Sagittula stellata E-37: one gene and its partner. The protein of the gene in region 2 interacts with the protein of the main gene of each other region in a pairwise test. Links are inferred from orthologs where the notes say so. Each region holds a gene or a part of one and is shown on either strand. Other genes may lie near its edges.

Region 1 (3,451 bases), 480 kb from region 2 along the record:
CGGCGGCATGGGCATTTATTCCGGCGGCACGATCTTTGCCCTGCTGATGTCCGACGGCACGCTGATGATAAAGGGCGCCGGGGCGTTTGCCGACCGTCTGGAAGAGATGGGATGCGAACGCTGGCGCTACACCCGAAAGGACGGCGGCGGGGCAGCCATGCCCTACTGGACCTTGCCCGGCGAGGCCCTCGACGACCCCGATGAAGCGGTCGACCTGGCCCGCGAGGCCCTTCGATATCTCTGAGCCGGCATGTGCCCCTGTCTGGGCGCCGCCGCCCCGCATAGGCCTTTCCCGCCAATGGTGTGGCGCGCGACTGTCCCGTGTTTTCGGCGTGGTGCCACTGTCTCACGCCTTCGGCGTGACGGTACTAACTCAAGCCTTCGGCTTGACGGGGGCTCTGCCCCCGCGCCCCCGAGGTATTTTGGCCAAGATGAAGGAGGCGGGTCTGTCTTCAGGGAATGGCGGCCGGCCCTGGGTCGGTGGACCGCTTGAGGTTTTTGCAGTTGATGATACGTTTCATTGAAGCGCCGCGCCAGATGATCCCCGGCGAGGATCGACTTGCCAGAGCCCAAAGGCACGACGTTCGTGTCGGGGTTGGGGTTGAAGAACAGCGGGACAGCAATGTGCCCTTCACCCGATTTGCCGTGGCCTTCACCCGGCCTTCAGTCCACATTTCAAACATTTCATTCACCGAAGTTGATGACAAAGATACCTGGTCCGGCCTGTACGGGGTGCCACACGTCGTCACGGCCCAAGACTCCCGTCCGATCCCAGTAGCGTCACGCAGCCTTGATCGGTGTGGCCGGCGATACCGAAGTCCTTTTTGCCCGCGCAATCCGGGCGCGGCGGATCGTAGTTGCCCCGCATGAGCGCCATCGGCCGGACGAGCCGCGTGTCGAAGCAGTGCCGGTCAGCGCCGATCGCCTCCGCGATGCCGCGCAACAGGTCCAGAGCGCCCGCCATGGCGTTGCGCTAGTAGGCCCCGATCACCTCTCCCCCTTCCGGACGGTCCGGCCAGAGGTTCCCAGTATAGACCGGCAGGCCGGTCTCAGGCGCCCCGCGGCGCAGCGCCGCAAACGTATCGGGATCGCGTCCGGCGATCTTTCGGGCATCGAGAACCGGGAATATGGGCACTTCGAAAGGGGGGGCTGAAACGGTCGGTGCGACTGTTTCCACGCACCCGCTTGGCGCGCAACCGCCCTTGACCTCGCCGCCCCACTCGCGAAACTGCGCGCAAGCAGCAAAAGGATGACACCATGCGCACGAAACTGGCCGCCGGCAACTGGAAGATGAACGGCACGATTGCCAGCCTGGACGAACTCGACGCCATGGCTGAGGCCGCGAAAGGCGCTGCCGAAGTGCTGATCTGTCCGCCAGCGACGCTGATTTCAGCCGCCAGCGCCCGTGCGGAGAACGTCGCAGTCGGCGGGCAGGACTGCCACGGCAAGCCCTCCGGCGCGCATACCGGCGATATCGCCGCCGAAATGCTGAAGGATGCCGGCGCGAGCTACGTCATTCTCGGCCATTCCGAGCGACGCACCGACCATGACGAGCGCAACGACACTGTGCGCGACAAATGCGATGCGGCCTGGGCCGCCGGGCTGACCGCCGTGGTCTGCGTCGGCGAGACACTGGATCAGCGCGAGTCCTCCAACACGCTCGACATCATCGGCGGCCAGCTGGCCGGGTCGATCCCGGATGCGGCCACGGGGCACAACCTCGTCGTCGCTTACGAGCCGGTCTGGGCCATCGGCACCGGCAAGGTTCCCACCACCGATCAGATCGGCGAGGTGCACGACTTCATCCGCGCCCGTCTGGAACGCCGGTTCGGCGAGGGCGTGGGCCGCTCCGTCCGTATTCTGTACGGCGGCTCGGTCAAGGCCGCGAATGCCGAAGAGATCTTTGCCACCTCTAACGTCGACGGGGCGCTGGTCGGCGGCGCGTCGCTGAAGGCCTCCGACTTCGTGCCGATCATCGAGGCGCTGAACGCCAGCGCGGACTGAGCGCGCGCTGAAGCCCGAGCGACATTCCACGGGGCATTGCGCGCCAGGAACACGGGCAGGAAACATGGTAGGGAGGGGTTTTGCGCCACCCTGCCCTTGGGTCTGAACCTTGGCGGGCGGGCGGTTTCGGCCCGGGGCACGCGCCCGGCCGTCCTCCGCCGAAGGTTGGGTATTCCGGAATACACGCCAATCGTCCGCGATGTTATCGGTTAACACACCGTTGATATCGATTTGCGACGGCGATTGCGGCGATTGTCCGCACAGGCGATTCTCCCGGCTGCTCGGGGGTCAGCCGTGGCACCGCCACGCCCATTCCAGAAAGGAAATTTGAAATGTCTGCCCAGAAGTCTGCCAAGATCCTCACCTCCGCCATCGCAGCTGCCGCCATGGTGCTGTCCCTCTCGGCCGCTACCCCGGCCGCCGCGCTGAACCAGCACGAACGCAACGTCGTCGGCGGCGTCGTCCTCGGCGTGATCGGAACGCTCGCCGTGCAGGGCGCGCGCAAGAACCAGAAGCAGCGCACCTACACCACCCGCGTCTGCCACGACCCCTACCAGACCTACCGCAACGGTCACCTGGTCACCGTCTGCCGCTGACCCTGACCCGGCCCGAACCGTTGCAACGCCCCGCCACAGCCGGCGGGGCGCATGTCGTCCGGCCTCAGGGGCGCAGCGCCAGCACGCTGTAGGCCGCCATGAAGACGAGCCCCAAGGCCCCCTTGTCCCACAGGTGCGCCTCCGCCCCCGCATAGGCCGCCGCCATCACGCCGTACATCGCGTGGTGACAGGTCATCCGCTCGGCCGCCGCTTGCAGCCATTCCATCACGATCCTCATGTCATTTCCTTTCGAGGCTTGATGGCTGGCCAGCCGGGTTCAATGATGCCTCCGAAGACATCCCCAAGGTGCAGCATCGCGGCAGATGAGTGTGAGGACGGCTCAGGACGGGAGCGGACTTTCCCGGCGTCTTCCGGACGAATGAGGACGATTGGGTGCAAAGTTTCGGTGAATTGCTGGGTGAGGAAATCTGCGAAGAGCGCGAAACGCGCGGCTGGACGCAAGTGCAGCTTGCCTTGAAAGCCTTTGGGGACGAGGACGCGGTCCGGCGGATTCACAACTATGAAAAGGGCAAGGTCGCCAACCCGCAGGCGCGGACCTATCAGCCGATCTGCGAAGCGCTCGGGATCACCCGAGACCGGATCAAGGCGCTCAAGGCACAGGCCTCCAACGCGGCGACATTGAATGACGACGAGGTCGGCAGTCTCCGCGCCTCCAAGGGATCGCTGTAAGAAGCCCTGGATGACAGCAAGAGCCTGACGCGGTCGCAACTGGTCGCACTTGCGGAGATGTTCGACCACGACAATCCCGGTGAGGCGGCGGATGCCGTACTGGCGGAATACCTGAATCGGAAAGCCCAAGACTACCGCGCCCTGCGGGCGGAGATCGAAGG
Region 2 (3,520 bases):
CATTCGAACGGATGCTGATCGACAACACCATGCGGCGGCACAAGGGCTCTATCGCGTCGGTGATGGACGAGCTCTGCCTGCCGCGCCGGACCTTGAACGAGAAGATGGCCAAGTACGGTCTGGCAAGGGCCGACTATCTTTGAGCGGCCTTGCCGGCTGTTTCCCGAGCCACGCGCCACGGGCGGCCGAAAGGGGTGATACCCGCGAGGCCCGGATCGACGACAGGCCGTGACAGTCGCGTTCTGATGGCTGGGCTGCGAAAGCCCGGCCTTCAAGGTCGGCGCCGAAGTCACTGGCGCCCCTGACTTTTCCCGCGAAAGACGATGCGCCGCTGTTGCCTTTGCGAACGCGCGGGCGCAGTCTCCGCGCGGGAACGGGGGACGTCTGGCATGGAGTTTGCAGAGGCGCATCTGGCAGGATTGCTGTGGGCGGCGGCGGCGCTGATCCTCGGCGGCATCCTCAAGGGGGCGACGGGCGCGGGGGCACCGATTGTCGCGGTGCCGGTGATCGCGCTGTATTTTGACGTACCGACCGCGGTGTCGGTGATGGTCCTGCCGAACTTCGCCACCAACCTCATCCAGTCGTGGAAATACCGCGCGTCGCTACCGGAAGGCGCCTTCCCGTGGCTGTTTGCCGGCGGCGGTTTTCTCGGGGCCTGGCTGGGCACGATCATGCTGGCTCATGCGGCGCCGAAGCTGCTTCTGGCGATGGTGGCCTGCGTCGTCTTCCTGTACATCGCCTTCCGCCTGATGCGCCCGGACTGGGCGCTGCCGATGGCGGCGGCGCGGCGCGTGGTGCTGCCGGTGTCGACGGTGGCGGGCGTGCTGCAGGGGGCGACCGGGGTCAGCGCGCCGGTGTCGATCACCTTCCTCAACGCGATGAAACCCGAGCGGTCAGTCTTTGTTGCGACGATCTCTTTGTTCTTCCTGTCGATGACGCTGGTGCAGATCCCGGCGATGATCTGGTACGGGTTGCTCACACCCCAGCGCGCGGCGGGCAGCGGGCTGGCGCTTTTGCCGCTGCTGGCGGCGATGCCCCTGGGCGCAGCGCTGGCGCGGCGCCTGCCGAAAGAGGTCTTCGACAAGGCGATCCTTGCCCTTTTGGCAGTCGTTGCGGCCCGGCTGGCGTGGAGCGCGCTGGCCTGAGGCATCACGGGGCTGGCGTCCGGCGATGGCGGCGCTAGGGTCGGGCGCGTGAAGGCAACGAACGGAGGCATCATGACCATTGCTCTCGAACCCGATCTGGAGGACCGTCTGGTCCGCTATTGCGCCGTCGACACGCAGAGCGACCTCGACAGTCTGACGACGCCCAGCACCGCCTGCCAGCTCGACCTGTCGCGCATGCTGGTGGCCGAGCTGGAGGCGATGGCCGCGGAGGACGTGGTGCTGACCGAATACGGCGCGGTTCTGGCGACGGTGCCGGGCAATGCGCCGGGGCCGACCATCGGTTTCCTCGGCCACGTCGACACCGCGCCGCAATTCAACGCCACCGGGGTCAAGCCGCGCGTCATCCGGGGCTACAACGGTGGAGAGATCACATATCCCGACGATCCCGCCTTGGTTTTGTCGCCCGAGGTGGACAGCTACCTGGGCAAGAAGGTGGGCGAGGACATCGTCTGTGCCTCCGGGCTGACGCTGCTGGGGGCGGACGACAAGGCGGGCGTCGCCATCGTCATGTCCGCCGCGCAATACTTGCTGGAGCATCCCGAGGTGCCGCGCCCGACGCTGCGTCTGGCCTTTACCCCGGACGAGGAAATCGGTCGCGGCGTGCACGGCGAACTGCCGACCGATCTGGCCGTGGACTTCGCCTATACCTTCGACGGCGGGGTCGAGGGCGAGATCGTCTACGAGAGTTTTTCGGCCGATCAGGCGGACGTTGTGGTGAAGGGCGTGTCGATCCATCCGGGTTATGCCACCGGGCAGATGGTGAATGCCGCCTACCTGGCCGCGAAGATCCTGCAGGCGCTGCCGCTGTCGACCATGACGCCCGAGACGACCTCGGGGCGGGACGGGTTCCTGCATGTGACCAACATGGACGGCGGATCGTCGGAAATGCACATTCGCCTTATCCTGCGCGATTTCGAGCGCGAAGGGCTGGCGGCGAAAGGCGACCTGCTGCGGCAGGTCTGCGCCGCCGTGCAGGCCGGAGAGCCGCGCGCCAAGATCGAGGTGGAGATCACGCCGACCTACCGCAACATGCGCTATTGGCTGGAGGACGACATGACGCCGGTGGACCTTGCGCGGGAAGCGTGCCGTGGCATCGGGATCGAACCGTTCAGCCAGCCCATCCGCGGCGGCACCGACGGGTCGCGACTGACGGAAATGGGGGTGCCGACGCCGAACCTGTTCACGGGCATGCGGCAGATCCACGGGCCGCTGGAGTGGGTCTCGGTGCAGGACATGGGCAAAGCGGCGCAGCTGATGCTGGGGATCGTCGGGCTGGCGGTTCAGAAGGGGGCCTGAAAAAGGGGGCCCATAAACCGAAAAAGCGCCGTCAGATGACGGCGCTTTCCCCGGTTCGTGCCTTGAACGACCGTTTCAGTGCAGCAGACGACCCATGGCTCCGGCCACGTCGGCCATCCGTGCAGAGAAGCCCCACTCGTTGTCGTACCACGCCATGACGCGGACCATCCGCTTGCCCACGACCTTGGTCTGGTCGGGCGCGAAGATCGAGGAATGGGTGGTGTGGTTGAAGTCGATGGAGACCTTCGGCTCGGGATCGTAGGACAGAACCGCGCCCATACGGCCGGCGGCGGCTTCTGCCACGACCTCGTTCACATCTGCCAGCGTCACGTCGCGCGAGGCATAGAAGGTCAGGTCCACAGCCGAGACGTTTGGCGTGGGAACGCGCACCGAGGACCCGTCGAGCTTGCCCTTCATGTTGGGCAGCACCTCGCCCAGGGCCTTGGCGGCACCGGTCGAGGTCGGGATCATCGCCATGGCGGCGGCCCGTGCACGATAAAGGTCCTTGTGGCGACGATCGAGCGTCGGCTGGTCGCCGGTGTAGCTGTGGATCGTCGTCATGATCCCGCTTTCGATGCCGATGCCCTCGTCCAGCACCTTGACCAGCGGCGCGAGGCAGTTGGTTGTGCAGGAGCCGTTGGAGACCATCACGTCGCCCTTCACCAGGTCGCGGTGGTTGACCCCGTAGACCACGGTGCGCTGCACGTTCTTGGCGGGCGCCGAGATCAGCACCGACCGGGCCCCGCGCGCCAGGTGCGCGTTGGCCTTGTCGCCGTCGTTGAACTGGCCGGTGCATTCCAGCACCACGTCGCAGCCGCCCCAGTCGAGTTCTTCCAGATCGTAGGAGGACATCACGTCGATCGGACCGCGCCCGAGGTCGATGGCGTTTTCCTTGACCTTCACCTCTCCGGCGAAACGTCCGTGCACGCTGTCGTACTTCAGCAGGTGCGCGTGGGTTTCGATCGGGCCGGGGGCGTTGATCTTGACCACCTGGACATCGTTGCGGGCGGATTCGGCGATGTGCGCAAGCGTGCAGCGACCGATGCGGCCGAAGCCGT

What was found.
Region 1: the proteins of pepT (region 2) and tpiA interact in binary tests that used the Escherichia coli proteins (3 or more experiments, as listed by UniProt). The link is inferred for Sagittula stellata E-37 from one-to-one orthologs.

Annotation. Positions count from the first base shown.
Region 1 is NZ_CP155729.1:2,178,807-2,182,257, reverse strand. The notes cover bases 380-3,130. They hold tpiA (triose-phosphate isomerase), read left to right. Parts: upstream 380-1,257; coding sequence 1,258-2,004; downstream 2,005-3,130. Other genes in these bases: ABFK29_RS10340 (helix-turn-helix domain-containing protein), read left to right, coding at 2,994-3,130; ABFK29_RS10345 (hypothetical protein), read right to left, coding at 2,665-2,838; ABFK29_RS10350 (hypothetical protein), read left to right, coding at 2,337-2,600; ABFK29_RS10360 (hypothetical protein), read right to left, coding at 746-964. In the rest of the region: ABFK29_RS10365 (TfoX/Sxy family protein), read left to right, coding at 1-244; more of ABFK29_RS10340, read left to right, coding at 3,131-3,290; ABFK29_RS10335 (hypothetical protein), read left to right, coding at 3,348-3,451. UniProt on the Escherichia coli protein: Involved in the gluconeogenesis. Catalyzes stereospecifically the conversion of dihydroxyacetone phosphate (DHAP) to D-glyceraldehyde-3-phosphate (G3P).
Region 2 is NZ_CP155729.1:2,661,006-2,664,525, reverse strand. The notes cover bases 520-3,339. They hold pepT (peptidase T), read left to right. Parts: upstream 520-1,217; coding sequence 1,218-2,462; downstream 2,463-3,339. Other genes in these bases: gap (type I glyceraldehyde-3-phosphate dehydrogenase), read right to left, coding at 2,538-3,339; ABFK29_RS12630 (sulfite exporter TauE/SafE family protein), read left to right, coding at 520-1,145. In the rest of the region: ABFK29_RS12635 (sigma-54-dependent transcriptional regulator), read left to right, coding at 1-143; more of ABFK29_RS12630, read left to right, coding at 390-519; more of gap, read right to left, coding at 3,340-3,520. UniProt on the Escherichia coli protein: Cleaves the N-terminal amino acid of tripeptides.